Regions from separate parts of the Iodobacter arcticus genome, predicted to be linked through region 1. Evidence: predicted binding sites of a transcription regulator. Region 1 holds the regulator's gene; each other region holds the start of a gene.
What was found. The regulator sigma-54, encoded in region 1, starts transcription at its own class of promoters, with help from an activator protein. The targets are predictions, from matches to a motif close to CTGGCACGCTTCATGCTT.
Positions count from the first base shown of each region.

Region 2: the regulator sigma-54 is predicted to act here: its motif matches at 6,312-6,329, upstream of glnL (nitrogen regulation protein NR(II)).
Region 3: the regulator sigma-54 is predicted to act here: its motif matches at 2,098-2,115, upstream of flgB (flagellar basal body rod protein FlgB).

Region 1 is NZ_JBHTBQ010000019.1:124,801-135,355, reverse strand. Features, by position in the region: gene ACFQNF_RS11865 (ArnT family glycosyltransferase) at 1-753, opposite strand, end outside; gene ACFQNF_RS11860 (flavin prenyltransferase UbiX) at 750-1,358, opposite strand; gene ACFQNF_RS11855 (Gx transporter family protein) at 1,558-2,082, opposite strand; gene ACFQNF_RS11850 (NusG domain II-containing protein) at 2,057-2,416, opposite strand; gene rapZ (RNase adapter RapZ) at 2,454-3,302, opposite strand; gene hprK (HPr(Ser) kinase/phosphatase) at 3,386-4,330, opposite strand; gene ptsN (PTS IIA-like nitrogen regulatory protein PtsN) at 4,311-4,784, opposite strand; gene hpf (ribosome hibernation-promoting factor, HPF/YfiA family) at 4,890-5,216, opposite strand; gene ACFQNF_RS11825 (RNA polymerase factor sigma-54) at 5,241-6,614, opposite strand; gene lptB (LPS export ABC transporter ATP-binding protein) at 6,615-7,340, opposite strand; gene lptA (lipopolysaccharide transport periplasmic protein LptA) at 7,337-7,840, opposite strand; gene lptC (LPS export ABC transporter periplasmic protein LptC) at 7,818-8,390, opposite strand; gene ACFQNF_RS11805 (KdsC family phosphatase) at 8,396-8,911, opposite strand; gene ACFQNF_RS11800 (KpsF/GutQ family sugar-phosphate isomerase) at 9,018-9,989, opposite strand; gene ACFQNF_RS11795 (hypothetical protein) at 9,986-10,228, opposite strand; gene ACFQNF_RS11790 (monovalent cation:proton antiporter family protein) at 10,221-10,555, shown strand, end outside.
Region 2 is NZ_JBHTBQ010000014.1:333,607-344,161, forward strand. Features, by position in the region: gene ACFQNF_RS09585 (Rossmann-like and DUF2520 domain-containing protein) at 113-961, shown strand; gene ACFQNF_RS09590 (methyl-accepting chemotaxis protein) at 1,150-2,769, shown strand; gene ACFQNF_RS09595 (outer membrane lipoprotein) at 3,014-3,712, shown strand; gene ntrC (nitrogen regulation protein NR(I)) at 3,802-5,211, opposite strand; gene glnL (nitrogen regulation protein NR(II)) at 5,208-6,275, opposite strand; gene ACFQNF_RS09610 (DUF4124 domain-containing protein) at 6,446-6,925, opposite strand; gene ACFQNF_RS09615 (Rdx family protein) at 6,941-7,234, opposite strand; gene ACFQNF_RS09620 (HAD family hydrolase) at 7,234-7,857, opposite strand; gene ACFQNF_RS09625 (GNAT family N-acetyltransferase) at 8,020-8,475, opposite strand; gene ACFQNF_RS09630 (DUF6249 domain-containing protein) at 8,468-8,890, opposite strand; gene ACFQNF_RS09635 (hypothetical protein) at 9,014-10,231, opposite strand; gene ACFQNF_RS09640 (hypothetical protein) at 10,243-10,555, opposite strand, start outside.
Region 3 is NZ_JBHTBQ010000033.1:2,316-12,870, forward strand. Features, by position in the region: gene ACFQNF_RS14145 (T6SS phospholipase effector Tle1-like catalytic domain-containing protein) at 1-1,973, shown strand, start outside; gene flgB (flagellar basal body rod protein FlgB) at 2,153-2,557, shown strand; gene flgC (flagellar basal body rod protein FlgC) at 2,569-2,982, shown strand; gene ACFQNF_RS14160 (flagellar hook assembly protein FlgD) at 3,004-3,675, shown strand; gene flgE (flagellar hook protein FlgE) at 3,741-5,033, shown strand; gene flgF (flagellar basal-body rod protein FlgF) at 5,093-5,833, shown strand; gene flgG (flagellar basal-body rod protein FlgG) at 5,956-6,741, shown strand; gene ACFQNF_RS14180 (flagellar basal body L-ring protein FlgH) at 6,758-7,441, shown strand; gene ACFQNF_RS14185 (flagellar basal body P-ring protein FlgI) at 7,490-8,581, shown strand; gene flgJ (flagellar assembly peptidoglycan hydrolase FlgJ) at 8,730-9,587, shown strand; gene flgK (flagellar hook-associated protein FlgK) at 9,682-10,555, shown strand, end outside.

The DNA of each region.
Region 1 (10,555 bases):
ATTCACCCAAAACCAAGTTTTGAATAACTCCGGCGAGGCCAGCCACAAGCGCCAAGGCCAGATCAGCCACCAAGGCAATGCGGCCAGCAAGGCGATGCTTAGCGTCAGTAAATACGCTTTTTGCCGGTAAGTACGATCAAAGACCGGCAACAACAGAGCCGCCAAACCAAGGCAGCCCGGCCCCAACAGGCCCTTAGTTAAAAACGCCATTCCCCAAGCCGTGCCCATCAGCAGGCCGCTGGCAAGTGGCCGTAAGGGAAATATAGCAAATGCGTAGAGGGCAATGGCAAAGCTGGCAAATAAGGCGCTATCGGTCAGAATATGATGCCCATTGCCGACTAAGCCCAGCGTGCCTGCAAGCAAAATGGCGGTGAGCCATGCGGCTTGCGATGGGTCTTTGGCCCGGCTGCGGGCAGCAAATTGCCCTGCGGCCAGAGCGGCAAAGATAAAGGTGAGCGCAATATAAAATGCCGCGGCTAATCTTGCTGCCGCATGCACTGGCAGCCAGGTAAATACATAGCGGGAGAAGCCCGCTGCCGTCCAGAAAAACAGCGGTGGTTTTTCCATAAAAGGCTCGCCAGACAGCATCGGCACCAGCCAGTTATCGCGCAGCGTGTATTCATAAACTAGACCAAGGATATAGCTTTCGTCGGGCTTCCAAGGATCGTGCGGGGCGAACGAGGGCCAGAACCACAGTGCAAGCAGGACAAAACACCCGACTTTCCATGAAGGCCAGTCAATCTTTACACTCATCCCTTATCCCCCCAGCGCTGCATCAGCTGATGCGGGATTTGGAACTGATCCAATATCCTTGCCACCACAAAATCGACTAAATCGGCGATGGTTTTAGGGTGGTGATAAAAGCCCGGATTAGGCGGCAAGATCACCACGCCCAGCCGAGCCAGCTTGAGCATATTCTCCAAATGCAGCACCGAAAAAGGTGCTTCACGTGGAACAACGACTAATTTTTTGCCTTCCTTAATCATCACATCCGCAGCGCGCTCTAATAAATTATCCGAAGCGCCCACCGCAATCGCCGATAAAGCGCCCATGGTGCAGGGGCAAACAATCATGCCATCGCCAGGGTTAGAGCCGGAGGCCATCGGGGCAAACCATTCTTGCTGGCCAAATACTTGCAGCTTTGATTCATCAGTAACGCCATAACGCTGGCGAAAAAGCACCGCCAAATCGGCCGCGCGCGAAGGCCAGGTTTCATCTAGCTCTTGCTTGGCCACAATTTGCGCTGCCTGGGTATAGAGCACATGCACGGTGCAACCCGCCGCCAGCAAGCATTCCAGCGTGCGCAGGCCATAAGGCAGGCCGGATGCGCCGGTAAAAGCTAAAGTTATTGTTTTCATTTGAAACCTATTAAAACGATGTAACACCCAAAGGTCTGTAGACACAGAGAACACGGAGTTTAAAAACAGACCACAGAGAAAACCAAATCAATTGATATTTATAACGCTATGTTGTGTATTTTTTGTAGGGCGGGTGAAACCCGCGAGCGATGCTGAAAAATACGCGGGTTTCACCCGCCCTACGCACTTTTTGAACGTTTCACTCACGAGCCAGCAGCTTTGCTGCAATCACCCCATTTACCACACCAAATACCAAGGCTGCAGCAGCAAACAGGGGCACTAAATGGATGATGCCATTATGCGGAATCAGCCAGAGCCGCGCTAATAATAGCTGCCCTGCCATATGGGCAAAGGCGGCAACCAGCGAGTGCGATACGGGGCCGAACCAGCGCCTAGGCAAGTGATTCGCAGCGGCCAAGGCTAAGAGGCTGCTTAGCCCGCCCATCAAACTCATAGCAAAACCGGGGGATAAAAAACCGCCCAGCACAATACCACTGCCGATGATTCTGAGCATGGAAATCCACGCAGCATCGCGCCAGCCAAAGCGCCAGAGCGCAATCAGGGTAATGATATTAGCCAGCCCCGGCTTAATACCGGGAATAGGCGAAGGAATACCCGCCTCCAGCACCGATAAGGCAATCGCCAGCGCGGCATAGCGGGCAATGCGCACATCGTCCAAACTGGGTTTGATACGGATTTCAGTAACTGAGGCTGTCGAATTCATGAGGACGCGAGCCTAAAAGCTCGATGCTGATTCGGTTAGGCAGGCAAATCGCCATTTGGCCAGCCTGATCCAGCCAGCCCATGCGCACACAATATTGGCGCGGGCTGGGGTCACGGCTAATACGTACCCGGCCCGATTTTACTTCTACAGAGGTAAACCCAAGGGGGCCAGCCACTTGCACCGTGCGCTCTGCGTTTAAATCCAGCACGGCAAAGACTTTGCCCGCCTGATAAATACGCACCCGCGTGGCACTCTCCTGCTGCCAGCTCCAAAAACCCAAATACACCACAAAAACCAGCGCCAGTAAGGCAAACGGCCAGTCACCTGGCCGCATTACCCTAAGCATCTCCCGATTTCGAGAGGGGCGTATTTCAGGCATGCTGCTCACGGTGCCTAAGCAATACCTGCCGATGCTCGGCAAAGTATGCCGCTAATTGCTCCGCTAAATAAACCGAGCGATGCTGGCCGCCGGTGCAGCCAATCGCTACCGTGATATAGCTGCGATTATCGGCTTCAAACTCTGGCAACCAAGCTTCCATAAATGTTTTGATATGGCTTTGAAAGCGCCCCACCACCGCTTGCCGCTCTAAGAAATCAATCACGGGCTGATCTTTACCCGTTAAAGGGCGTAAAGATTTATCGTAATAGGGGTTGGGCAGGCAGCGGGCATCAAACACAAAATCGGCATCCATTGGCAAACCATGCTTAAAGCCAAAAGATTCAAAAATCACCGTGAGTCTGGAGCGGTCCAGCGCCACAAACTGCCGAATCCAGCTGCGCAGCTGATTAGCCGATAAATCACTGGTATCAATACGATGGGCAACTGCGGAGAAATCAGCCAGCATTTCACGCTCTAAGCTAATAGCCTCGGTCACCGTTAATGTGCCACTAGAGAGCGGATGGCTGCGCCTTGTTTCAGAAAAGCGCTTCACCAGAGTGTCGTTATTCGCTTCCAGAAACAGCATTTGCACATCAAGCCCCAGCTCAAACAGGGCTTCAAGATGATTGGGGAAGCTGGCAAAATTGTGGGCGCTGCGCACATCAACCGAAATGGCAATTTTGGGATAGCCATCTTCATCCAGTAATGCCGCGGTTTGTGGCAGCAAAGGCGCAGGCAAATTATCGATGCAAAAATAGCCAAGATCTTCTAAAGACTTAAGTGCAACGCTTTTACCCGCCCCTGATAAACCAGATAATAAAATAACCTGCTGCTGTTTCACTCCCCATCCCCATTATTTTGTATATTTTTGTGTAGCTTATATTTTGATACTTGCATAAACACCCTGCATATTGGGTGAGCGACTTATTCGCCCATTTCCATAAATTTTTGGTGTCTTTCAATAAATTCACGCGTGGAATCAATGCCGCGTAATTGCAAAATATAATTTCTAACCGCAGCCTCAACCAAAACCGCTAAATTTCGACCGGCCGCCACAGGAATCACCAGCTTGCGAATCGGCACGCCAAGAATATCTTGCGTGGCCGCCTGCATTTGCAATCGATCCATCGGAGCGACTTTCTCGCCACCCGCCTTGGCCAGATGCATAATCAGCTTGAGTGTTTTACGCGGCCTGACGGCAGTTTCACCGAAAATAGTGCGGATATTCAATACGCCAATTCCGCGCACTTCGAGAAAATCACGCAACATCGGCGGGCATCGCCCTTCCAGCGTTTCCGGATTGGTGCGATAGACCTCAACCACATCGTCTGCCACAAGGCCGTGGCCGCGTGAGATTAGCTCCAACGCCAGCTCGCTCTTACCCATCGACGATTCGCCAGTCAGCAAAACGCCCACTTCCAGCACATCCAGAAACACCCCGTGCAGATGCGTAGAAACCGCCAATGCCTTCGAGAGGTAATAGCGTAGTACATCCATCAAATAGGGGGATTGCTCGGGGGAGGTGAGCAGCGGTACATGAAAACGCTCAGAGGCTTCGCGCAGGCAGTCGCCCACAATCTGACCATTGGCTACAATCACTGCCGCCATTTCATTAGAGAAAAGCCGCGCCAAGGATTCTCTTTGCGCCTCGGGGCTAAGCTGCAGCAGATAAACCGTTTCTGCCACCCCAAGCACCTGAATGCGGTTGGGGTGGATAAAATTCAGGTGGCCGACTAAAGAGAGTGTTGGCTTTTGCTCAGATGCATCATTAGATAGCAGATTATTCGCACCCGATTGCCCTGCTACCCACGTCAGTCGCAGCTTCTCGGCGTTATCGATAAAAAGCTGTCTAACTGAAATCTGTGGCATAAGGCTCCCAAGTACTGATTAGCTTCCAGATTTGGCCGGGTTCAGTGGCCGCCAGCAGACTCTCGCGCAATACTTTATCTGAGAAAAGCTGAGCCAGTTCGGACAAAATTTGCAGATGTAAATCGGTAGCGTGAGCAGGCACCAGCAACACAAATACCAAGGAAACCGGCTTGCCATCAGGCGCGTCATAAGGGATAGGCTCATTAAGGCGCACAAATGCACCTGTGGCTTCTTTCAAACCTTTAATCCGGCCATGAGGGATGGCAACCCCTTGCCCAAGCCCCGTGGAACCAAGCTTTTCCCGGGCAAACAGACTATCAAAAATAACACTACGGGCAATACCGTGGCTATTTTCAAACAAAATACCAACTTGTTCAAAAATACGTTTTTTGCTGCCGACTTCCATGTCAAGGAAGACATTTCCGCTAGGCAAAATTTGGGCGATCAAGCTCATTGTAGACAGACCAAAACAGGGACGACACCCATTGTAGCGCCGTCGTTTAAAAACAAAAACGGGAACCTGAGTATTCCGGTTCCCGCTAAGGTGAGAAAAGTCGCTTTATTCAGCGGTAGGCTGGTGCTGCTTAATGGATTCGTTACGGTGATCCATTGATTTTTCTTTGTGCTTCACAACTTGGCGGTCTAGCTTATCGGCCAGCAAGTCAATGGCTGCATACATATTTTCATCCGTCGCTTCGACGTGGATATCGCGGCCGCGAACGTGAACGGTTGCTTCAACCTGATGTTGCAGTTTCTCCACGGATAGGATGACATTAACGTCAATTACATTGTCAAAGTGTCGAATGACTCGTTCCATCTTACTGTTTACGTACTCACGGATAGATGGGGTCACTTCAAGATGATGGCCACTGATATTCAAATTCATAGGGTTACTCCTTCCGTTGGGGCCTTACAAACTTTTGCGCTGACTTACTGGGTAAATCTGCAACGCTTCACGGTATTTGGCAACGGTGCGCCGGGCTACCACAATACCTTGAGCGGATAATGCTTCTGCCAATACGCTATCACTTAAAGGTTTTTTCTTATCTTCTTGCTGCACCATCTGCTTGATCAATGCTTTGATCGCTGTAGCAGAACACTCCCCTCCGGCATCCGTATCAACATGGCTACCGAAGAAAAACTTAAATTCATATAGGCCACGCGGCGTAAGCATATATTTTTGCGTGGTTACCCTAGAAATAGTCGACTCATGTAAATCTAGTTCTTCGGCGATATCTCTGAGCACCAGCGGGCGCATCGCCACTTCACCGTGTTCAAAAAATGCGCGCTGCCGTTCTACAATCGCGGTGGCTACTCGCAAAATGGTATCAAATCGCTGCTGCACACTTTTTACTAACCAACGTGCTTCTTGTAACTCACGGGCTAAATGGCCGCCATCGCCTTTTTGTAAGATATCTGCATAAAGACGATTCACGCGCAATTTAGGCATCGAAGCATCGTGTAATCTCACCCGCCAAACACCGCGTACTTTTTGCACAACGACATCGGGGCTTACATATCGGGGCGATGCTACAGACCATTGTGCACTCGGCCTAGGGTTTAAACTTACAATTAATTCCTGCGCTGCTTTTAACTCAGCATCCTCGCATTTAAAAGCCCGTTTAAGCCTAGTGTAGTCCCGCCCAGCTAATAAATCGAGTGAATTTTCGGCAATCTGCAAGGCTAAATCACGGGCAGCGCTCGCTGGCTTCTGGCGCAATTGTAAGCATAAACAATCAGCGGTATCTCTTGCTCCAATTCCCAAAGGCTCTAAGTGCTGTAAGCGAATTAAAGCAATTCTTAAGTCATCAGGTTCGAGTTCATAATCTTGGATTAGTTCCTCTGGCAGCTGAGAAAAGACATCTTCTAAGGACTGAGAAAGAAACCCATCCTCATCCAATGCCTCAATCAGCATCAATAACAAGGACTTATCCCGATGCGACAAAGGCAGCAAACCTGCTTGTTGCAGCAAGTATTCGCGTAAATCTAAATCGCGGGCGATATTGCTGGCCGGATCAAAATCATCATCATCATCCGAGCTGCCGTGGCTTGTGCCTTCCCAGCGTAAACCGTCGTCTTCACCCATTTCCCACTGCGGCTCTGCTTGCTCTGCCTCACCAGCGGCGGCTTCTTCGCCACGCTCCAATAGCGGGTTTTCGCTCAGATACTGTTCAAGCTCTTGTTGAAACTCAAGGGTGGAAAGCTGCAGCAGCTTGATAGCCTGCTGCAACTGAGGAGTAAGATTAAGTTGCTGGGATAACCGCAGCTGCAGGGTTTGTTTCATTTACATGCGGAAATGTTCACCGAGATAGACCCGACGCACACTTTCGTTTTCTACAATATCTTTCGGAGCGCCAGACGCCATCACTGCACCTTCGGAGATGATGTAGGCACGATCGCAAATACCAAGGGTTTCACGCACATTATGATCAGTGATCAAGACACCGATTCCACGTTGCTTTAAAAAACCAATAATACGTTGAATATCCATCACAGCAATCGGGTCTACCCCTGCAAATGGCTCATCCAGCAAGATAAAACGCGGGCTGGCGGCCAAGGCACGGGCAATTTCTACCCGGCGGCGCTCGCCCCCCGATAAGCCCATTGCACCTGCATCACGCAAATGATCAATGTGCAAATCGTGCAGCAGCTCATCAAGCCGGGCGTTTATTTCATCGCGATTTTTACAATGCAATTCAAGCACTGCAGTGATATTTTGTGCCACTGTCATTTTACGAAAGATAGACGCTTCTTGTGGCAAGTAGCCTAAACCTCGCCGCGCCCGCTGATGAATGGGTAAATGACCGATATCCTCGCCATCCAGCGTAATACGCCCGCCATTCATACCGACTAAACCCACAATCATATAAAAGCTGGTGGTTTTACCCGCGCCATTTGGGCCAAGTAAACCCACCACTTCACCACTCGAAATTTCCATGGTGACATCACGCACCACGGTTCTTTTTCCGTAACGTTTTTCTAGCTGCTCCGCTCGTAAAGAACTACTCATGGTGCAGGTGCCTTTTTCGGTGTAATCACGATATTGACGCGCCCGCCGCTCTCTGGTTTGCTTTGCGCTTGATAAGCTTCATTGTTTAAATCGTAAGTAATCAAATCGCTATGAATTTGATCTTCCCCACGTTTCACCCATGCCTTATCAATCAACTTAAGAATGCCAGTGCGCCCGTCATAATCAAAGCGCTGCGCTTCGGCATCCACCCAATCATTGCCGCCATCCATTTTCTGCCGAAAGCGAACCGGCCCGCCATTGCCAGCAACATACTGATTGCCCGCCTCATCCTGACGTACCGTCAGCTTATCAGCCCGAATGCTGAGTGTGCCTTGGGTCAGCACCACATCTTTGGTACAGACGCTGGCCTGCGTTTTTTGATTCATCACACAATTTGCAGCAACAATATTGATCTGTTTTTCCCGGTCTGCTTTTTCTGCATATGCAGAGCTTGCCAACAGCATGAGTAAAACAACTTTAACGGGTGCGAATCGGCTCATAGCTCATCCTGACTTTAGATTTAAGTTCTAGCGTTTCAGCCTTGGAATCAGCAATAAAACCGACTGATTCAATAACATACGTGCCCATCACTGCGATTGCCGGCGCTTCTGAGCTGGCAAGTCCTTCCTGCGGTAAAACGCGCATATCACGCCCATTAATCGTTAACTCTGCTTGCGTAGCACTGGCCGATCTAACCATTTTAACCACGCCGGGAAACCAGACTTCACTCCCCTGTTTGATTGATTTAGCACGCTCGCCAGTGACTTCTAAGCGGGGCTGATCGGGGGCGGTATAGCGTAAATGTGGGTTTTCCAACCAGGTGATATCGCCAGCAGGCAAATGAGAAACATGGGTGGCGGTGAGTAAAGATAAGGGGCGTCCATCTTCACCAAAGCGCACCGCAGTGGCTTTATCTACTAACATATCGGGCTGATTTGCATTAATTGCAACCGCAGAGCCAGGTAAACTTGCCGCCCTATCGAGCAGCCAAGTCAGGCTACCCAACAAAACAACAAGGGCCAACGGTAGCAGGCGAGTAGTCCCCGGCACTGCCATCAGGCGAGGTAAGGCGCCATAGCGGCATCAAACGTGCCTTGTGCTTGCATCAGGTATTCGCATACTTCACGCACAGCCCCCCGCCCACCCGAGCTGCCCGTAATATAGTGAGCATGTTTACGCACTAACTCCGGGGAATCAGGCACCGCTACCGCAAAAGCGACTCTGCGCATCACCGGAAGATCAATCACATCGTCGCCCATAAAACCACAGGCATCTTGGCCGACTCCAGCGGCTAGCAGTAAATCTTCATAGCTTGCCCGCTTATCGTGAGCGCCCTGATAAAGAAAATCCACCCCCAAATCTTTGGCACGTTTCTCAACCAGCAAAGAAGTACGACCGGTAATAATGGCTAATTTCACACCGCTGGCGCGTAACATTTTTAGCCCGTGACCATCCAGCGAGTTAAACGCTTTTAGCTCTTCACCCGCATCGCTGTAATACAAGCTGCCATCGGTCATCACACCATCAACGTCAAAAATCATTAAGCGCACCGCTTTTGCCATATCAGTCATTACTATTTTCCTATTTGTCATTTAGCTGCTTTTGGCACTTTTTAAAACGGGAATAACAGGCGGCTGCAATCCCACACAAGCCTGCTCCGCACTATCTATGTGCATTTTAAACCACTCGTGCCCGCAGCAGGTCGTGCATATTGATCGCCCCAACCAGCACACCCGCATCCAGCACCAATAAACCATTCACACGGCGTGCATCCATTTGCTGGACGGCCTCGGCGGCTAATTTATCCGCCTCAATCGTGGCAGGGGCTAAGGTCATTACGCTGGAAACCGAAGTATCACGTACATCGACGCCCTGATCCAGTGCGCGGCGCAAATCGCCATCGGTAAAGATGCCCATCAATTTACCTGCAGCATCCACCACCGCTGTCATGCCCATGCCTTTCTTGCTGATTTCCAGCAGCGCATCGCGCAATAAAACATCGTGCTGCACTACAGGCAAAGCATCACCGGTATGCATTAAATCGCGCACGAGCACCAATAAGCGCCGGCCTAAGCTGCCGCCCGGATGCGATAAGGCAAAGTCTTCAGCCTGAAAGCCGCGCGCTTCCAGCAGGGCCACAGCCAGTGCATCGCCCAAAGCAAGTGCCGCCGTAGTACTTGCGGTAGGCGCCAGATTCAGCGGGCAGGCTTCTTGCGCCACACCCGAATCAAGATGCACGGTCGATTGTTTACTTAAAGTAGATTCAGCATTGCCCGTCATGGCAATCAAAGGAAGACCTAAACGTTTTAGGCTTGGCAGCAAGGCAATCACTTCATCGCTTTCACCCGAATTAGACAAGGCCAGCACCACATCACTGCGGGTGATCATTCCTAAATCACCATGTGCGGCTTCGGAAGGGTGAACAAAAAAAGCAGGAGTACCAGTGCTGGCCATCGTGGCTGCTATTTTTTTAGCAATATGCCCCGACTTGCCAATCCCGATCACGATCACCCGCCCCTGGCAGGAAAGAATCAGCTCGCACGCTTTAACAAACTGATCATTCATTCGCTCGGCCAGCGCGAAAACAGCATCAGCCTCAACCCGTAGCACGCGACGAGCGCACTCGAGGATAAATTCAGCATTTTTCATATGCGCGAAAGTATAAGAGAAGCAGGCCCTGTCCCGCCACCTGCGTCTGCTGTCAATATGCCAATCAGGATCAATGATCTTGCAAATACAGCCTTCAACGGCTTGTTGCCAGCAGCCTGCCAGACTAAAAACGGATCGGCTGCAAGGGTAAAAGATAGTACCTGAAATGAAAAAAACGCTAGGATGTAACCCTCCACTTTGTCATTCGCAAGAGAAAAACGAATCCAGCCTATGTCCATTCAACTCTCTACGCTCTTGCTCTTGCTTGCCGCAGCCGTTTTAACAGTGGTGCTTTGCCGTCGCCTAAAGCTGCCAGCCATGCTTGGCTACCTAGTTGTTGGCTTATTAATTGGCCCCCATGCACTTGGTTTTATTGCCAGCAGCGATGAGGCCACTCATTTGGCCGAATTTGGTATCGTTTTTTTGATGTTTACATTGGGGCTGGAATTTAATCTTGCCCGGCTCAATGCCATGCGCCGCATCGTATTTGGCTTGGGTGCAATGCAAGTCATCAGCATGCTGGCTGTTGTCATGGTGATTTGCCTGCTGGCCGGCTTAGACTGGAA
Region 2 (10,555 bases), on a different contig from region 1:
TTTGTTGATGCAAAAGCAAATTGCTTAGCGCGTATGGGGTTTCACCCGCCCTACAAATTCGTAAAAGGTTTTGAGCGCAAAGCTAAGCTAGCCAGCTTGCAAAGGTGTCTTCATGCTCACTCTTAATATTATCGGCCCCGGGCGTCTGGGCAAATCGATTGCCCGCTTGGCACAGCCGCATTACCAAATAGCGGGTGTCTGCGCTAGCTCGCTAGCCAGCAGTAGAGATGCGGTGGCGTTTATTGGGGCTGGGCAGGCATGCGCTACATTAGCCGATTTGCCTAGCGCTGATTTATTCCTATTGGCCGTGCCGGACGCCATGATTGCCGAGAAGGCGATCGAGCTAGCGGAGAGTGGTGTGGTGCAGGCTGGCAATGTGGTGTTTCATGCTAGCGGTGCTTCCGAAGCCTCATTACTTCTTCCGCTAAAAGCAGTGGGTGCGTCTATTGCAAGTATGCATCCGGCTTTTTCTTTTGCCGATCCGGCAAGGGCCATCAGCACTTTTGCGGGCACGCTTTGCGCCTTGGAAGGCGATATAGAGGCTTGCGATACTTTGCATGATTTTGTACTGGCCTTGGGTGGTAAGCCGTTTACTTTAGCAAAAGGCGGTAAGGCGGCTTATCACGCTTCATTAACAATGGCCGCCAATTTTTTGGTTACGCTGGCTGACTTATCTATTAAAACAGCCCAGCAAGCAGGAATCAGCGATGAAATTGCTCAGAGTCTGGTGATGAATTTAATGCAGCAAACCCTGGAAAATATAAAAGCATTAGGGCCAGCTGCTGCATTAACAGGGCCTATTCTTCGCGCAGATCAGCTAACAATCGAAAAGCATTTAGCTGTATTAAATAATAAAGTAAGCCATCGTTGCTATCAAAGTTTGGGATTGGCTACGATCAATCTGGCGAGAGATAAGCTGTCTGCTACTCAACAGTTTGCGCTTTCTCAAATATTTTCTTAATGTGCATGATATATTTGATTGAGAAATAGCTTACTTTGTATTGCTTCTTGTTTTAATAAAAATAATAGCGATTTTATCAAAAAATAAAAGGCAGACTGCTGTTTATTACTTGTTTTACAAATGAGCCTAATAACAGCATACAATGCTTAAAAATATTTATTTAGAAAAACTCTGGGGAGAGTGATTTTATGACTTTACGTAAAAAGGTATATCTGTTGGCGCTGAGTATTTTACTCGCTTTAATCGGTATTATGCTGGTTGGGCTATGGACAATGCGTCAAGCGAGTAATGATGATAATAGCGCCCGTATTAAACAATTAATGGGCAGTACATATAATGGTATCGTGCAGCTGGAAAATATGGTCGCATCGGGCAAATTAGCTGAAGCTCAGGCAAAAGAAATTGCCATTCAGTTGCTGCGTGAAAATAAATATCATAAGTCCGAATACGTTTATGTGGTGGATGAAAAATTAAACTTTGTTGCCACACCGCTTGATCCGCAATTACATGACACAAGCTTTAATGATTTTAAAGATGCAACCGGCAATAGCGTAGGTGCAATTGCTCAGGCTGCGCTGGATAAATCAGGTGGTGCACTTACCGAATACTGGTGGACTTCCAAGCGCGATGGCAAGGTGGTTGATTTGCTTTCTGTAGCTCAGAAAACGCCGCGCTGGGGCTGGGTAGTGGGCAATGGCATTAGCTTTGCAGAAGCCGATGCCCGCTTCTGGAGCAATGCCCGCTGGCAGGTATTGATTTGCCTTGCGGTTGCGGGCGTGGTGGCTGCAATTATGTTGTCGGCAGTGCGCAATTTATTACGGGATTTGGGGGGCGAGCCCAGCGAAGTGATGGCCTTGGTGCAGGTCGTGGCCGATGGGAATCTGCATATCGATGATGATATGGCCAATGTTTCTGCTCAAAGTATTTATGGCTCGGTGTTACGTATGCGTAAATCATTGCGCGATGTGATTTCTCAGCTTTCATCAGTGGTGCATACCTTGCATTCATCCGGCGATGAAATCGTAGCTAAGGCTGAAAGCAGTAATCTATATGTGGGCGCGCAAAGCAAAGCCGCCACGCGAATTGCCCAGACTGCAGAAGATTTTACCCAGCAGACTCAGCAGGCAGAGCTGCAAGCTAAAAAAGCCAAGGGGCAAAGCGAAGCGGCTACCGAGATTTCTGCTCAGGGCTTATCGGTGATTTCTGCTGCGGTAGATCGCTTTTCGGAAATCGAGCATTCCGTTGGCGAAACTCAAAGTAGCATTGATGATCTGGCGCAGCGTGTAGGCAGTATTTCTGCGGTGATTGCGGTGATTCGTGATGTAGCCGATCAAACTAATTTGCTGGCTTTAAATGCTGCGATCGAGGCCGCCCGTGCAGGTGAGCAGGGCCGTGGCTTTGCGGTGGTGGCCGATGAGGTTCGTAAGCTGGCAGAGCGTACCAGCACCGCTACGCGTGAAATTGGTGAAACCATTAATGCGGTGCAAGATAGCGGCCAGACGGCTAAATCGCGCATGGATGGCATGGTGGTGCAGCTGAAAGAAGGGATACGCCAAACCAAGGAAGGCGGCGAGGCGGTCAAAGCGATTCGCGCAGAATCCGCAGCTACTGCTCTGGTTGTGGGCTTGATTGGTGATGCGCTGGCGGCTCAGGTGCAATCTAGTCAGGCGATTAGAAATGATGTGGATGAAGTGGCGAGTTTTTCTTCAGGTACTTTAGATGCGGCACAGAGCACCGTGGCGGTGGCTCAATCGATTAAACAGGTTTCTGATCAGCTGGAAATCTTGATTAAACAATTCCGTTTGTAAGCTATTCTGAGTGTTGCCAGGGCCGTTTAGAACACGGTCTTCTTTGTATAATAAAAAGACAATCAGTAACAAGTACTTACAGTAATCATCAGGTGAAAAATACCTTCGTGTTAGTGTCGATTTTCACTGCTTTTTTTATAAAAAAACGGCAGGATAGCGGCATAGGGTTGTTCAGGAACAAGCTTAGGCTTGTACGCAAGTTGCGTGTTTGAGCTGCCCAACTATTACTCTATGGAGATGCACGATGTCAGAGCCTAAAACTCATCCGCTTTTTTTGGCTGCGGCCGTTTCAGTTATTTTGGCTTCAGGGGTAGGAATGGCCAATTGGCTGGGCTTTATTGGCAAACCTCCTGCTGAGCCGCAGGCGGTAGTGGCATCGGCCCCGGCGGTGGTTAGTGCGCCTGTACTGGCCTTGGTGGCCACTCCAGCACCTACTGCGCTACCGACTGCCGTACCTACTCCGGTAGCAGTACCTGCAACGGCTGTGCCAAAACCAGCGCCTGCTCCCAAGCCGCATCCAACGCCCAAACCTAAACCTAAGCCGGTGGCTAAACCTGCCGAAGTAGCTCAGCCCGAGCCTACTTTACGTCCTACACCAGTAAAAGAAGTATGCCGCAGCTGCGGACGAGTGATTTCGATTCGCACTGTAGAGAAAAGAGGCGAAGGCTCGGGTGGCGGAGCGATTGCCGGCGGTGTTTTAGGTGGTGTGGTGGGGCATCAGATTGGTGGCGGTAATGGCCGTACCGTGGCCGAAGTGCTGGGCGTAATTGGCGGTGCGGTTGCTGGCCATCAGGCAGAAAAGCAATATCGCAGCGTAACGGCTTATGAAGTGCGTGTATCGTTTGAAGACGAAAGCGAGCGTACTTACAGCTTCCAGCAGCGTCCGCCGTTTAATCAGGGTGATCGCGTTCGCACCAGTGGCGATAGCATTGTGCAAAATTAATTAAGCTGATTAAAATAACAAAAGCCGCAGCAATGCGGCTTTTGTTATTAAGGGCTCATGATTTTACTGCCGGATTGAGCAGATTAAAATCAGCTGTTTTCCATCCCTAATTCTTGGATTTTCCGAGTAAGGGTATTGCGCCCCCAGCCCAGTAACTCTGCGGCTTCAATGCGCTTGCCACCGGTATAGGCGAGGGCACGTTCGATCACTACGCGCTCAAAAGCGGGGGTCAGCTCATCTAAAATACGGCTATCACCGCGGCTAAGCCGCTGGCTGATTTCGGCACCTAAATGGCTTAACCAATCTCCGCTGCGAATCGCTATTTCACCCTTTTCTGCGCTGAGCTCTGGTGGCAGATCGCCGGGCTGAACCAAGGCTCCGGGCGCCATCACGGTAATCCAGTGGCATAGGTTTTCTAGCTGGCGCACATTGCCAGGAAAACTAAACGCAGCCAGTTTAGCCATCGCATCGTCAGTGAGGCGCTTGGCTTCAATGCCTAGCTCGCTGGCTGATTTGCCAAGGAAGAAGCGCGCCAGCAAGGGAATATCTTCTGATCGCTCACGCAGCGCAGGTAAGCGCAGGCGAATCACATTAAGGCGGTGAAATAAGTCTTCCCGAAACTGCCCCTGCTTGACGCGCTCTTCTAAATGCTGATGCGTGGCGGCAATGACTCGTACATTGGCTTTAATGGGCTGATGGCCGCCTACCCGGTAATAAAAGCCATCCGAAAGGACACGTAATAAGCGCGTTTGCAGTTCGGGAGGCATATCTCCAATTTCATCTAAAAATAGCGTGCCGTTTTCTGCCTGCTCAAAGCGACCCTGCCGCTTGGCGTCCGCGCCGGTAAAGGCGCCTCTTTCATGGCCAAATAATTCGGATTCCAGTAAGTCTTTAGGGATGGCCGCGGTGTTAATGGCAACAAAGGGACGGGCAGAGCGCGGGCTGTGCCGGTGCAGGGCGCGGGCGACCAGTTCTTTTCCGCTACCCGATTCGCCGGTGATTAACACGGTTGCTGCAGACTGGCTTAAGCGGCCAATTGCTCTGAAGACGTCTTGCATGGCCGGAGCCTGGCCGAGGATTTCTGGCGCAGGCGACGCTGCTTGAGCTGGGCTGCCTTCTTGGTGGGTGGAAAATCGCTGGCTTTCTTCGATCGCCCGTCTGATCAGCGCAGTGGCCTGATCTACATCAAAGGGCTTGGGCAGATATTCAAACGCGCCGCCTTGAAATGCCGAGACGGCACTATCCAAATCTGAATGGGCGGTCATGATAATTACGGGCAGATTAGGCCAGTCTTGCTTGACGATCTCTAAAAATTGCAAGCCAGATTCGCCGGGCATGCGGATATCGCAAACGATGGCTTGGGGCTGTTCCTGCGTGAGCTTGGCAAGGGCTTCGGTGGCAGAGGAAAAGCTGCTATGCGAGATGTTTTCTCTGGCAAGGGCTTTTTCAAATACCCAACGAATAGATCGGTCATCATCAATAATCCAGACAGCGCTCATGGTTTTTCCTGTGTGGAGTCGTGTTGCCAGCCATTGAGTGGCAGAAGCAGGCTAAAGCAGGTTTGGCCGGGGCGGCTTTCAAATTCGATGGTGCCGTGGTGCTGCACCACAAAGGTATGGGCCAGATGCAGGCCAATGCCTGTGCCACCGGGGCGGCCGGAGACCAGCGGGTAAAATAGTGTTTCTTTGAGTGAGTCGGGAATCCCAGGCCCGTTATCAATAATTTGAATTTGCAGTGCAAGCGGAAAGCGGCGGCGATTGAGCGTTACTTGCCTTGCGATGCGGGTGCGCAAGAAAATCTCACCCACTCCTGCCATTGCCTGCACGGCATTGCGAACAATATTGAGCACGGCTTGTATCAGCTGCTCCTGATCGGCAATCAGGTTGGGCAGGCTGGTGTCGTAATCCCGCTTAACGGATAAGCCATTGGGAGTTTCGGCCAAAGCAAGGCTGCGTACTCGCTCCAATACCTCATGAATATTGAGCTCGGTTAGTTTAGGCAGGCGATGCGGGGTAAGCAGGCGATCGAGCAGCCTTTGCAGGCGCTGCGATTCATCAATAATGACCTGGGTGTATTCTTGTAGCTCACGGCTATGCAGCTCGCTTGATAGCAATTGGGCCGCGCCACGTATTCCGCCCAGCGGGTTTTTGATTTCGTGTGCCAGATTACGGATCAGCTCTCGGTTGGCTTGTTGCTGCGCTTGCAGCCTCGCTTCATTCACAATTTTGCGTTGCTGATCCATCTGGCGGATTTCAACCAAGGCCGCCGCTGCGCTGGTTTCGATGGGGCTGGCAGTGAGCGTGACATAAACATCGCCATGATTGGTGGAAAGCAGCAGCTCGTGCTCGGTAATGCTGATGTTTTCGGTGCAAGCGGTGATCACCGCGCTCACAATCGGGCTATGTGGCTCTAGGCAGGCGGAGAGCGTCATCCCGATATCATCCTGGCGCAGACTGAGCAGGTCGGTTGCAGCAGGGTTAACGTAAACCAGCGTGCCATTGGCTGCAACGGCAATGACAGCATCGTCTAAAAATTCAAGGCCGGAGAATGGAGTATGGCTCATGGCTGCTTGGCCCCCAAGGTCGTATCTTCAGATGTGTAGCAATTTGCGGGCCAGCTGAAAAGTGGCGCAGTCTGGTGCTTTAGAGATAAGCATACACGAGCAATGCACCATGGTGGTGCATTGCTCGTCTGGGTGGTGCGCGAGTGTTTGCTAAGAGGGGAGTGGTTGTTTTAGCGCAGACGGCTGATTTCAGATTGCAGAGCGCTGATGTTTTTTTCGTGCAGAGTCATGTTATTGCGAATACGGCCTATTTTTTCCACATACTTTTGTGGGCTGGCTTTTTCTTCAGGCGTTTTGCTGCTTTCGGCCTCAGATAATAAACGACGTGCATTGGCGAGGTTTTTTTGCTCGCTGCTAAGCTCTTCATTCAAAATTAAATGGCGATTACTATCGCGGCTTTTTTGTGTGGCAGCATCTACACGAGGAAAATTACCGGGTGTGGCTGTTTGCGGGCTGCGCTCTCTTGGGGCCGCATTACCGCGGGAACGAGGCGCAGGGATCATCGCGCCTGGCTCGGCCAAAATACGTTGCGCATTGCGCATGGGAATATTGGAAAAAGTGACATTACCTTGCTCGTCCACATACTTATAAATATCAGCGTGGGCTAGCGGGGCAATGCAGATGATGGATATTAAAAGATACTTTAGCATGGGCGTAACTTAACATTAATCAGACTTGTATTCACTATGGCCTAATGGTTTTTCGGGCGCAATTAAATCCCTAACGCGTTGTTTTAATTCTTTTGCTTCAGGGAAGCGGCCTTCTGTTTTTCTATCCCAGATAATCTGCTCCATGCAAGTCACCACAAAAATACCGCCTGTGCCTGGCTGCAAAGCGACTTCACCCAGCTCTTCAGAAAAGGTGGAAAGCAGCTCTTGCGCTAACCACGCCGAGCGCAGCAGCCAGTTGCACTGGGTGCAATACAAAATACTGATGCGTGGTTGCCTGATCTGATTCATTAAAATTTAAGGCCTAGTTGATGCAATTGCTCTGCGGTATGGGCGGCGCTGGTGTGGTGAATGCCATGCCAGCCTAATTGTGTCGCGGCATCTGCATTTTTGGCCACATCGTCGATAAAAACCAGCTCATTAGGGTGTAAATCAGGAATCGCTTGAGCTATTCGCTCAAACATAGCCTGATAAATGGCCGGATCGGGTTTGATTAAGCCTAAACGGCCAGAAACCACAATATCTTTAAAGCGATGCAAAAGGGGATAGTTTTCCCAAGCATAAGGGAAAGTCTCATCCGACCAATTGGTCAGGCCATAAAGCGGGATTTCGGCAGCTTCTAATTGCTCCATCAGTGCAACACCCTCAGCGAGCGTGCCGCGTAATGTTTCTGGCCAGCGGGCATAAAATGCAGTTATCCATTCTGCATATTCAGGAAATTCGGCCTGTTTGATTTGATTGGCTTTCGCAATACTTCGGCCACGGTCTTGTTCGATATTCCATTCACCATTGCAAACATGGCTTAAGAAAAATGCCCGTTCTTTTTCATCGACAATTAATTTTCGATAAAGATAATCAGGATTCCAATCAAATAAAACACCACCAAAATCAAACACTACGGCACGAATAGCCATGATGAAATGCTCAATGGATAAGAGATGACTCTATTGTACCCGTCAGCTTGGCAGATTGTATGACACTGAGGCTTATTTGATATTCAGTGTCCAATGTATTTACAGGGGAGGTAAAACCTGCGGCTTGTACGATTCAACGCCGCCGGTTTCATTTGATTGGCTTTAGATCTCTAAGCTGTAATAGCGATAAGTTTGATCGAGCTGATAGCCCAGTGATTCATATAAGGCCTGCGCGTGGTGATTATCGTAGGCTGTGGATAAATCAAGGCGCACTGCGCCAGTTTGCTTGGCATGCAGACGGGCTTTGTCCATCAGCAGGCGTGATACACCCATGCCTCTTGCGGATTCATCAACAAATAAATCGTATAAAACCCAGACTCTGGCTGCTGCTATTGAGCAAAATGAAGGGTAAAGCTGGATAAACCCAAGCCCTTTGCCTTCATCATTACTGGCCAACAAAATGACACTTTCATTTAATGCGAGCCGTTGCTGCAAAAAATCATGTGCGATTTGTAGATTGCTCTCTTGCTGATAAAAAATACGGTAGGCATTAAATAAAGGCGCTAATTGATTTAGATCATCTAAATTGGCATAGCGGATAAAACATGGTTTAGTCATCAATACTTACCTTTTTTGATACGAGAGGATCAAGAAAAACGCCGAGTAATTGAGCAAGGCCAATGGCCAGTGGAATAGCGCCTGTCCAACAGAAAATGGATGGAAAGTCACTATAGCGGAAAAATACTAACAAGCCTGCTCCTACTCCGACAAGGGTGAGCGCTTGGTGCAAGCGAGTGCTAGCCGTGCTTATTTTTGTAGAAGATAAGTTTTTTATAATTTCTTTTGCAGGAGAATTAAATAACTCTGGCGGAATTGGCAAGTCCTTGGAGAGCATTTTTTGGATTGTTTCATGCTGCAACTGAAGCTTTTGATGGTGAAAGTAGAACACGATCGCCACGATAAACACCGGCATTAAAATAGACACAATACAAATGATGGTGTCAGGAGGGAAGAAGGCTTGCAGAGCATTCATGGTGTTTTCCTTGGGCGGCGGTATACGTTTATTCTGACGTCATACCACCGTTTTTGGCAAGGAAATCGCGATAATGGCTAGGGGCAAGCTGTCACTGCTGCTGTCATATTGAGTGAAGCAGTTTTAATAACGCTCTTTCCAAGTGGCATTACAGGTTGATTGTAAGTATTTGAGCGCACGTTCCATGTAAAAGTCAGGGCGATCAGGATCATTATCTGCAAGGGCATCGCTGGCGGCATTGTTTAAATCGTTGTACCAGAATTTTTTGAGCTCATCTTTATAGATGTCAGGAATATTATTCTCAATAAAGTCATGGATAGATTCTGAGTTAAATCCTGATGTTCTAAAGTGGCTAATGACTTCTTTTGCCTCACGTTTTAGCATGCTGGGCTTTAAAGGCAGACCGCTTGCTGCAAATAAAAATAAGGTGGAAATAACGCTGTCGTCATCGTTATTCTGATGAGTGAGTTTCCGCCAGTTATTGGCGATTTCATGATCATGGTTACTAATTTCACTGATATCACCATCACAAATATAGTAGGCCTCAGGCATAAACTGAGGCGTTTTCATTTTTGTTAGCTCATTAGCTATAAATAAATCCATTTCTATTTGTGCTGTTTGCTGAATAGAAGTGGGGGCTGCTGCAAAAAATAGCTTAAATCGCTCTGTATTTAATGTGGCTTTTTTATTTGTTGCAGATTTAATGAGTTTGCTGATTTCAGCCCGATTCGGTAGTTTTAATTTAGCTTCTTTCACCCATAAAATGAGCATTACGCTTTGAATGAGCGATTCTGCATCACAAAAAGCATCTGCAGTTAAGCTCATTTTCTTTGCCAGCCAAAAACCTAAATCTATTTTTTTCTGATAGCCAGATCTTTTATTGACCTCTGCCTGATATTTAGCTAAGGAGATATGCTCAGCCGAAGTTTGCTGATTTAAATATGATTGTTGCTCTTCGGCTGATTCATTCTGCGGCTGAATCAGCAGCGTTTCACGGGGCATGGCGTGCAGTTTTCTGAGCATATCAGCCCCTGCCTTGGAATGAGATAGCAGGGTATTGTTGCGCAATGACAGGGCCGCAGCTTGAAGATCGCCCTGAGAAATACTTTCAAGGTAGAGGCTAATTAAATTAACGGTACGAATTAATGCCAGCTCAATATCCGGGCGCAGATAGGCCGTGCCAAAGTAATTGGCAATCTGTACCATGCCTTTGGCTAAATCTGCGTGAATGATCTGTATGCGTTCAGGCGTAATCATTCCTTGCGCTACGCCGTAGCTTAAGGCTTTTTCAAAGAAACGGCGGCTATCAAAAGTGGATAGTGTGGTAGACACTATGCTCATGTATTTTCCTTTTAGATTGCAGATTCTTCGGCGTCATTTTCAAGATCAATGCTTTTTAGCAAATCTTCAATCAGTGTGTTGCTGATCGTTTTGCTTTCTTGCTTGATATATTTAGCGAGTAAGCGGCCTTGCAGTTCCAGAATAAGGTGGTCGAATACATCGGCTAGCTCATGAAATAAGACCCAAATGGTTTCTTTCCAATCGCTATCAGCAATTTCTGCGCGGGAAATATTCCATTTTAATTTATCGATAATATGTTCTGTGGAGTGAAACACTTCAAAGAATTCTTTAATTTCATCAAGCGTGCTACTTCCATCATCACAG
Region 3 (10,555 bases), on a different contig from region 1:
ACTCTGGTGAACCCACCGTTGCTAAATTGAAAGTCCTTAAACAAGCAGCTAAAGCAGATGCCGCCGCAGCGTGGTCTTCAGTTATCCCAAAGGATGAGAAAAAGTATTATCGTAAAACGTATATTCCTGGCGTCGGCACGCCCTTTATTGAGCTGGGTGATACTGGGGAGGGGGCGGACAACACCTTGGGCTTGGCCATGTCGAAGCATGGCGAGGTCCGTATTAATTGGGCCTTATTGCAAGTCAGTAATCATATTCATGCGGCCATTATGGGGGCGCAGTTCAGTGATCCTTTAAAAGATGATGCTGAGTTGGCGACAGAAATGCTGGATGAAACAGCGAGAGATCGAGGGTCTCAATATTCAATCCGCGCACCTAGCCGAGGCCGCGGTTTTATTTTGCAGGATAGGTCGCAAAAGCTAGCTAAAGCCATTGCACCGATTGTTCGAGGCTCACCCACTATTCGCTCTGTACGTCTTTCGGTGTTTGGTTTTTCACGCGGCGCGGCCGAGGCTAGGGTTTTCTGTAGCTGGCTGCAAAAATACTACAGCGATGGTATTGCAGGTATTTCTTTAAAAATTGATTTTTTAGGCATTTTTGATACGGTTGCCTCGGTTGGTTTGGCTAACTCTGTGCCGATTGGTGGTGTGGAAGGGCACTATGTTTGGGCTAGTGTGGAGAACTTGCAGGTCAGTTCTGCGGTTAAGCGTTGTGTGCATCTGGTATCGGCACATGAAGTGCGTGGCTCGTTTCCACTTGATTCAATTGGTAGTGGTGCACAGTGTAAAGAGGTGGTCTACCCCGGTGTGCATTCGGATGTAGGTGGTGGCTATCCGCCAAATGATCAGGGACGCTCTATTGGTGTGGCGGCGGCGGGGGATGCAAAAAAGCTTTCGCAAATTCCTTTGGCACAAATGTACCGCGAAGCCTTGATTGCCAGTGTGCCCTTGCTAGGTCTAAAAGATTTTAATGATTTTCATCAAAGCAATTTCAAGATTGATCCAGGCACGGTTAAAGCCTTTAACGATTATATTGCGGCCACCCGAGTGGGTAGCGGCAAGCCATCGGGGGTAATGTGGCTTACAGAAACACAGGTTGAAGAGCCTCTGTTGCAGATTATTCATCGTCACTATGGCATTTTCTTACGCTGGCGAAAAAGCATGTTGGGCAAAGTTCATTTGCTAGCCGGTATGTCTGCTTCGCTGGATAGTGCACCAAAAAAAACGCAGGACCGGCATGATTTACAAACAACTGATCTGGCTTTGCAGCAAGAATTAAATATGTTGGAAAAATACACACCGCTTGTTTCTGAGCTCTCTATCTGGCCAGCCAAAGTGGCCGATTGGAATGAGGGTGTTTTTGCAGAATGGACGAAGCAGGAGGCGGTGTTGCCAGCGAGTAAGGTGTTATTTGAAACACTGGTTCATGATTCCAGAGCATGGTTTAAACCCAGCAATTTTAGCGATGATGATCAGGTTTGGTTTAATGAAGGTGGCATGGAGAAAACACGAACAAAAATGATTAAAAGTATTGAAGCCGAACAAGAAAGGGTTCGTTCGCCCTATCGTTTGAGCGATGAGCAAATGAAGTCGGTTGATAATAAAGATTACCAAGAGAATATTGAACGAATTGAAAAGCTGAAAACCAATAAAACATACCCGGTGAGAAGCGGGGGGCAAGAGCCGATCAGGCTTTATGGCTATTTGCGCTGGCGGCATGTTTTTGGAGCTTCTGCTCTGCCTGCTTCGCCACAGGATCCGCTTAGCAAAGAAAAAGCACGTAAAAGAGAGCTTGAAAATCAGCAGCATGAGAATAATCTGCAAAGCTTAAATCAACAAAATAGCAATGCTAAAAAGCGCTATCAAGAAGGGCAAATAAATGCCCAAGGTTACGGAGAAGCTTTGCGGGATCAGAGCTTGCGTATGAGTGCTGAGCGGCAGCGGCATGCTGCAGCAATAGGTGCATTAAAATAAGATGTAAGCGTTTTTTGGGTTATTGTCTGCTCGTGTTTTTTACTGATGTTGCATATAAGGCGGCAATAATTGCCGAAGCCTTGCTTGATTCCCTTCTAAAGCCCGCTGAATGCGGGCTTTTTGCTTGGCATACTTCCTGCTTACAGTAGTGTGAGATTCGATGAATAAGGAGTTTGGCTATGTTAGGACGTTTGGACGATTACTTCCGCCCGCAAGCAACGGCGTTGTCGCTGCGCAGCCAGCGGCAGGAAGTTTTGGCTTCAAATATCGCTAATAACGATACGCCGGGCTATAAGGCGCGCGATTTTGATTTTAAAAAATCGTTTGAAGCCGCCCTGCAAAAAAATCCAGTCAAGCCCTTACAAAGTACGGATCCGCGTCATTTGCAGCCTAAAGACAGTGTTGATCCCTTGTCTAGAGCGTTGCTTTACCGCAATCCAAGACAATCCGGCATTGATGGCAATACGGTGGATATGAATGCAGAAATGGCCGCGTTTTCAGATAACGCGATTCGCTATCAGGCGAGCATTACCTTTATGCAAAAAAAGATTGAAGGTATGCGCACCGCGCTGACTGGCCAATAAAGGACTAAATCATGTCGATGTTCAGAGTGTTTGATATTGCTTCTTCTGCAATGCATGCGCAAACCACACGTTTGAATACGGTGGCGTCTAATTTGGCGAATGCAGAATCGATTACCAGCTCAAATGGCCAGCCTTACCGTGCCAAGCAGGTGGTTTTTCAGTCGGCTCCGATTGCAGGCGGCGGAAAAGGGGCTGTGGGCGTCAGGGTGGCCGACGTGATCGAAGATCAATCACCGCCTAAGCTCGTCTATGACCCTAGAAATGTGCTGGCCGATACCAATGGCTATGTAGCGATGCCTAATGTGAGTGTGGTTGAAGAAATGGCTAATATGATTTCAGCGTCACGCTCGTATCAAACCAATGCCGATGTGATGAATACGGCCAAAACCCTGCTGCTGCGCACGCTAGCGCTCGGTCAGTCTTGATAAACGCTCTGGAGAGGCATCATGGTTCCCCGCACAACGATTAATTCGACGACTGACTATTCGGCAATTAATAAAAAAACAGATAACAAGGCTTCTGCTGCAGACCAGCAGCAAGATCGTTTTCTTAAGTTGCTGGTCAAGCAGTTGCAGAGCCAGGATCCGATGAATCCGATGGATAACGCGGCCACCACCAGCCAGATGGCGCAGATCAGTAGCGTGACCGGCATCGAAAAACTCAATACCACCATGCAATCGATGATGGCGAGTTTTGCTTCGGCGCAAAGCTTCCAAGCCGCGGCCTTGATTGGTAAAGAAGTGCTGACTGTTGGTAATCAAATGAAATTTGATGGCACAAAATCAGCCGATGCTAGGGTGGATCTGCCTGCGGGCGTGAGCAATATCAAAGTGACGATCACAGATAAAAATGGTGCTGTGGTCGACAACCTTACGTTGCCGCAACAAGCTGCCGGTGCTGCGGGTGTGCTTTGGGATGGTAAGTTAGAAAACGGCGAGAAGGCGGCGGCTGGCGATTATTTTATTTCTGCGCGCGGTGTGAAAGATGGCAAGGAAATTGCTTTAAATACCCTGACCTGGCAAATAGCAAGTAGCGTTGAGCTGGCAAAGACCGGTGTGAATGTCATGCTATCCAACCAGACAACAGTGGCGTTTGGTGATGTGAAACAAATCCGCTAGCGCTAGTTTGCTGTTAAATCAGCCGGGCTGTTAGTCGTGGAATAGAACAATTTGAGGGTAAGGTTATGGGTTTCCAGCAGGGCTTGAGTGGTTTGAGTGTGTCGTCCAAGAGCCTGGACGCAATTGGCAATAATATTGCCAACTCCAGTACTGTCGGTTTTAAACAGTCCCGAAGTGAATTCGCTGATATGTATGCTAATTCTTTCGCTACCTCCTCGACGATTACCGGGATGGGCGGGCGCACTGCTGCGGTCACTCAACAATTTGGTCAGGGAAATATCACCTCAACCAGTAATCCATTGGATATTGCGATTACAGGTAATGGTTTTTTTCGCATGGTTGACGATATTTCGGTGAGCTACACCCGTAATGGCCAGTTTCAAGTGGATAAAGAAGGCTATATCGTGGGTGCCAGCGGTAAAAAACTCACTGGCTGGCCCTATGATATTGATGCCAACACCTTGAAAAAAGGCGGCACACCTTCTCCTTTGCAATTATCAGTGGGCAATATCGGTGCTAAAACCACAGGCTGGACTGAGGTAGCAGGCGGCGGTGTAAGTGCGGGTCTTTCTCTGGGTATGAATTTAGATGCCAGCCAGTTGCCCAAAGACCGGACCAACCCCCTTGCCACTAATTATGTTGGGGCGCTTAACCCGGCAGATCCTAAGACATTTACGAATTCAACTTCGGCAAAAGTCTATGACTCGCAAGGTGTTGAGCACAATCTCACCATGTATTTTACCAAGACCGCACCTAATACTTGGGAGGTGCGTACACGCTTTGATAGCGATCTGGTTTCTGTGCCCAATGTGGCTGGTTTGCCTTACCCTGATGTGACTTTTGATTCGAATGGTAAATTAGTGAGTAATACGCCCTTAGCGTTTTCAACCGCGCTGACTTCTGGCGCAACAACGCCCTTTGCATTTCACGTTTCTCTGGATGGTACCAGCCAGTATGGTAGCCCTTTTGGGGTGAATTCTATTCAGCAGGATGGTTACCCTGATGGTACTTTGACCGGTATTTCGGTAAGCCGCGATGGCGTTGTGCAAGGTAAGTATTCAAATGGTCAGTCTAGGCCGGTAGGGCAAGTCACTTTAACTAACTTTGCAAACGTGCAAGGTTTACAAAATTTAGGTGACAATCGCTGGGCAGAAACCTTTACCTCGGGCCAGCCCAGAACCAATGATCCGGGTACCAGTGATCTGGGGGCCTTGCAATCGGCTTCGGTGGAAGATGCAAACGTTGATCTCACCGGGGAGCTGGTTAATCTGATTACCGCACAGCGTACTTATCAGGCCAATGCGCAAACGATTAAAGCGCAAGATACCATCTTGCAAACGATTGTAAATCTGCGTTAATAATTTGTAGGGTGGGTGCAACCCGCGTTTTTTCCGCCTTACATGAAAAGTGAAAATCAATGGATCGAATGCTCTATGTAGCGATGACGGGTGCTAAGCAAACGATGCTAAGGCAAGCGTCTGTCGCTAATAATTTAGCGAATGTAGCCACGCCGGGTTTTAGGGCCGAGCTAACGGCAGCGCGTGCGGTACCGGTGATTGGCGGCATAGGTGTACCTAGCCGTGCTTATGTGGTGGAGCAGACTACGGGCGCTGATTTTACTCCCGGTATTGTGCAGCAAACTGGCCGTGCTTTAGATGTGGCGGTCAATGGCGAGGGCTGGCTGGCCGTGCAAACGCCTACAGGGGAGGCTTATACCCGCAATGGTGGCTTTGAAATTGATGCGGCAGGCCTCTTAAAAACGCGTAGTGGTTTGGTGGTGCAGGGTGAAAATGGCCCGCTGACTATTCCAGAAAATACGCGTATTACCATTGCAAAAGACGGCACGATCAATGGTGCGCCGTTTGATAACCCAGCTCAGGCGGTAGAAATTGGCCGGCTAAAATTGGTCAACCCTATTGAAAGTGAGCTGGAAAAAGGCAGTGATGGTTTGTTTCGCCAAAGAAATGGCGAAGTGGCGCAGGCGGATGCTGGCGTAAAACTTGCTTCAGAATCACTGGAAGTGAGTAATGTGAATCCGGTAGATCAATTGGTGCAAATGATTAGCGCGCAGCGCCAATACGATTTGCAAATTAAAATGATGCAAACCGTCGATCAAAACGCAAGAAGTGCCTCGCAGCTATTAACGCTGACAGGTTGATTGGATTGCAAGTCGCGCATAGAAAAATTGATTAAACAGCGTGTTTCACAGATTAAAAAAGCGTGGTTCTGCCTAGTGCGTACCATCGCATATCAAACTAAAAATAATAGGAAGTACGCATCATGATGCGCTCGCTGTGGATTGCTAAAACCGGCATGGATGCCATGCAGATGAATGTCGATGTTATCTCGCATAACTTGGCCAACGTCAGCACCAATGGCTATAAGCGTGAACGTGCGGTGTTTGAAGATTTGCTCTACCAGAATTTACGCCAACCCGGTGGCTCGACCAGCGCGCAAACCCAGCAGCCTACTGGCTTGCAGTTGGGAACGGGGGTGCGGCCAGTGGCCACTGCGCGTATTCATATGCAGGGTAATTTGCAGCTGACTGACGGCACGTTGGATGTGGCGATTAATGGCCAGGGTTTTTTGCAGATTTCCATGCCCGATGGCACAACGGCCTATACCCGCGATGGCTCTTTTCAAGTGGATAGCCAAGGCGCGGTGGTGACATCCAGTGGCTATGCTTTGCAGCCTGCTTTGCAAGTGCCAACCGGTACGACTAAGTTGACGATCGCTAAAGATGGTACGGTTACGGCCATTGTGAATAATGATGGCGCGGCCCCGGTGCAGCTGGGCAATATTCAGCTGGCTACTTTTATTAACCCGCCCGGCTTGCAATCGGTTGGGGAAAATTTGTATATGGAAACCACGGCCTCGGGTGCGCCAACGGTCGGTACGCCAGGCACTAATGGCTTGGGTGCGCTCAATCAGGGCTATGTAGAAACGTCGAACGTGAATGTGACTGAAGAGCTGATTAATATGATTCAGGCTCAGCGCTCTTTTGAGATTAACTCGAAGGCGATTAAAACATCTGATGAAATGCTGCAAAAACTGACGCAGCTTTAGTTTTAAAAGGATTGAAATGATTGCTCGTCTTGCCGTTGCGGCAATGATTGCCGTGTTGCTTGCCGCTTGTACCACGCCACCCTCAGTGATTACTCAGCCGACCACGGCAAGGCCTGCCCAGCCGGTCGTGGCTAGTATCAATAATGGCTCTATTTTTCAGCCCAATAGCTCGCGCTTATTGTTTGAAGAAAGAGTGGCCCGCAATATCGGTGATTTGCTCAATATCACCATCGAAGAAAACCTCGCTGCCGTCAATACCTCCAATAGCAGCAGCAATAAAGCCGGATCGCTTGATTACAGCACCAAGGGCAATATTCCCCTGTTGCCTTTTGATATTGAAAAATATTTTGCGCGCGAGGGCGAGGCTGCGGTTAAGTTAGCAGGAACGAATAAATTTGAAGGCAAGGGCGCGACCAATAGCACCAATACGTTTAAAGGCACGATTTCAGTGACGGTGGTTGATTTGCTGGCAAATGGCAATTTGATTGTGGGTGGTGAGAAACAAGTTGCAGTGAATAATCAAATTAATACGCTACGCTTTACAGGTGTGATTAACCCGCTCGACATAAAGGCTGGCAATACCATTTCATCCAATAAAGTAGCCGATGCGCGTATCGAGCAATTGGGCGTTGGCTCTATGGCCGATGCCAATACCATAGGCTGGCTGCAGCGGTTTTTCTTAAATGTGATGCCGTTTTAAAATTTGTGCTTTGGTGTTTTTAAAATGTTGTCTGAATAGGTTGTGTGTATGTCTCGCTTTGCCCTGATCTGCTGTTTTTTATTTGCGCTGGTGCCTGCTCATGCTGAAAAGCTCAAAGAGCTGGCATCGGTTGCTGGCGTGCGTAATAACCAGTTGGTGGGCTATGGCCTCGTGGTAGGTCTGGATGGTAGTGGCGATCAAACCACGCAAACGCCGTTTACCGTGCAGTCGGTAGTGAATATGCTGACCAATCTAGGGATTCAAGTACCGAGCGGTGGCAATTTACAGTTAAAAAATGTGGCAGCGGTAACCGTCACCTCCACTTTGCCTGCGTTTGCAAGGCCGGGTCAGCCCTTGGACGTGACGATCTCCTCGATTGGTAATGCCAAGTCTTTGCGCGGCGGAGCGCTCCTGATGGCGCCGCTGAAAGGGGCCGACGGGCAAATTTACGCTATGGCTCAGGGGAATATTATTGTGGCTGGGGCGGGGGCATCGGCGGGTGGATCAAGCACTCAGGTTAACCAGCTGGCAACAGGCCGTATTCCATCGGGGGCGACGGTTGAAAAATCAGTGCCTACTTTATTAGGCAATGGCGAGTTTATTCAGCTGGAGCTATTGACGACCGATTTTACGACCGCCAATCGCGTGGTGAATGCGGTGAATGCGCAGTATCCAAGCACGGCTGTGGCTTTGGATGGGCGAGTGATTCAAGTACGTGCACCGCAAGATAATAATTTACGCGTGGCGTTTTTATCACGCTTAGAAAACATTGATGTCACCCCCGCAGAATCCAGCCCTAAGGTGATTATCAATGCGCGCACGGGCTCGATTGTGATGAATCAGGCGGTTAAGTTGGATAGCTGCGCCATTGCGCATGGCAATTTAACCGTGACGATTACGGCAGAAAATACCGTGGTGCAGCCTAATCCTTTGGCTGGCGGTAAAACCACTAAAGTGCAAAATGCCGATATTCAGATTCAGTCTGATAAAGGGCCTATCGTGCGTCTGCCAAAATCCAGCACCTTGCGCGATGTGGTACGGGCGCTGAACGCGGTAGGAGCAACGCCGCAGGATTTATTGGCGATTTTGCAAGCCATGAAAGCGGCAGGCGCTTTGAAGGCTGAGCTAGAAGTGATTTGATAGCTGATGAGTATTTCTTAATCATTGCTTGATCAGGGGATACTTTGAATTACGCTTTCCCGACTCCCGACTCCCGACTCCCGACTCCCGACTCCGGCATAGTTATTGCTTCATACCTGCTTAATACTTTTATTAAGCGCGGCCCCGTATGATCTCCTCTGCTACTCCATCCAGTAATGAGCTTGCCATTGATGTGCGCGGTGTAGACAGTCTGCGCCAGCTGGCTCGTCAAGATCCAAGCAAGGCCGCACTGGCGGTAGCGCGTGAGTTTGAAGCATTGCTGACTAATCAGATGCTTAAATCCATGCGGGAAGCCACACCTCAATACGATGAGATGGAATCAGATACGGCCAATATGTTCCGTGGCATGCACGATCAGCAGCTTTCTCAAATGTGGTCTAAGCAGGGCGGGGTGGGTTTTGCTGAGTCGATTGTGCGGCAAATTGAATTGCAGCGTGATCCTTCGCTCTATCAAAAATCTTCGCCTTCATTTCATAACAGTTTGCCTGCGGCAAAAGCCGCCGAGGTTTCGGCAAAAGGTGCCGTTTTAAGCGGTGATTCTTTTGCTTCTAAATTGGCGGCTAATGCAGAAGGTGCTGCGGCATCGCTGGGCGTGTCACCGCATGTGCTTGTGGCGCACGCCGCTTTAGAATCGGGCTGGGGTAAAAAGCCGATTAAAGATGCTGCGGGGAGCGATAGCCATAATTTATTTGGCATTAAAGCCACTAAAGACTGGAAAGGCAAAACCACAGATATTGTGACAACAGAGTTTGTGGGTGGGCAGGCACAAAAACGGATAGAGACTTTTCGTGTTTATGATTCTTATGCCGATGCTTTTCATGATTATGCCAGCCTGATTAAGCGCCGCTATAGCGATGCTGTAGGGCAAGGGGCGAATGCGCAGGGCTATGCCAAAGCCTTGCAATCGGGCGGCTATGCCACTGATCCACAATATGCCAATAAATTAACGCAAGTGGCTGAGCAATTACGCCGCCAGCTTGCGTAAGCAATTAAACCTGAGGCTGCAAAAACCACAGGTTTTGAGCTGCCTTTAAGTATTGGCAGTTTGTGCCGATAAATAGTAGCAAAGGAGTTGCATCATGGGCGCCAGTGTATTTGGTATTGGTTTAAGTGGCTTAAACGCAGCCAGCTTGGGTTTAAGTACGACAGGTCATAATATTGCGAATGCCAATACGCAGGGCTATTCACGTCAGAGCATTAAGCAAAGTGCGCCTTATCCGCAATATACGGGCAGTGGCTTCACCGGGCTTGGTGTGCGTGTGGATACAGTGCAGCGCTCATATGATGAGTTTTTAACCAAGCAAGTGCAGACTGCCGTATCGCAAGATAGCTATTACGGTACGTATCAGGCTGAAATCAAACAAGTGGATAATCTGGTGGCCGATCCGGCAGCGGGTGTATCGCCTGTTTTGCAATCGTTTTTTAGTGCGGTGCAGGGGATTGCCACCAACCCGGCTTCTTTGCCTGCCCGTCAGTCTTTAATGAGTAATGGACAGGGCTTGGTAAATCGTTTTCAGGTGTTTGATCAGCGTTTGCTGGAAATGCGGCAAGGGGTGAATGGCAGTTTGGTAAGTGCAGCAGATCATGTCACCGCGCTTTCTAAGCAAATTGCACAAATTAATGGCCAGATTGCGGTATCAAGTAGTGGCGGGCAGTTTCCTAATGATTTATTAGATCAGCGCGATCAGATGGTGCTGGATTTAAACAGCTTAGTGAAGGCAACGACCATTAAGCAAAGCGATGGCACACTGAATGTATTTATTGGTAATGGGCAAAACTTAGTGGTGGGGGGGACGGCATATTCAATTGCGGCCAAGCCGTCGGCTAGTGACCCGCAGCGGCTTACTATTGTGTATACCCAAGGCTCGCTTGATGCAGAAATCCCTGAAACAATGCTTACTGGGGGCAAGTTGGGTGGTTTGTTGGAGTATCGAAACAAAACACTGGATGCCG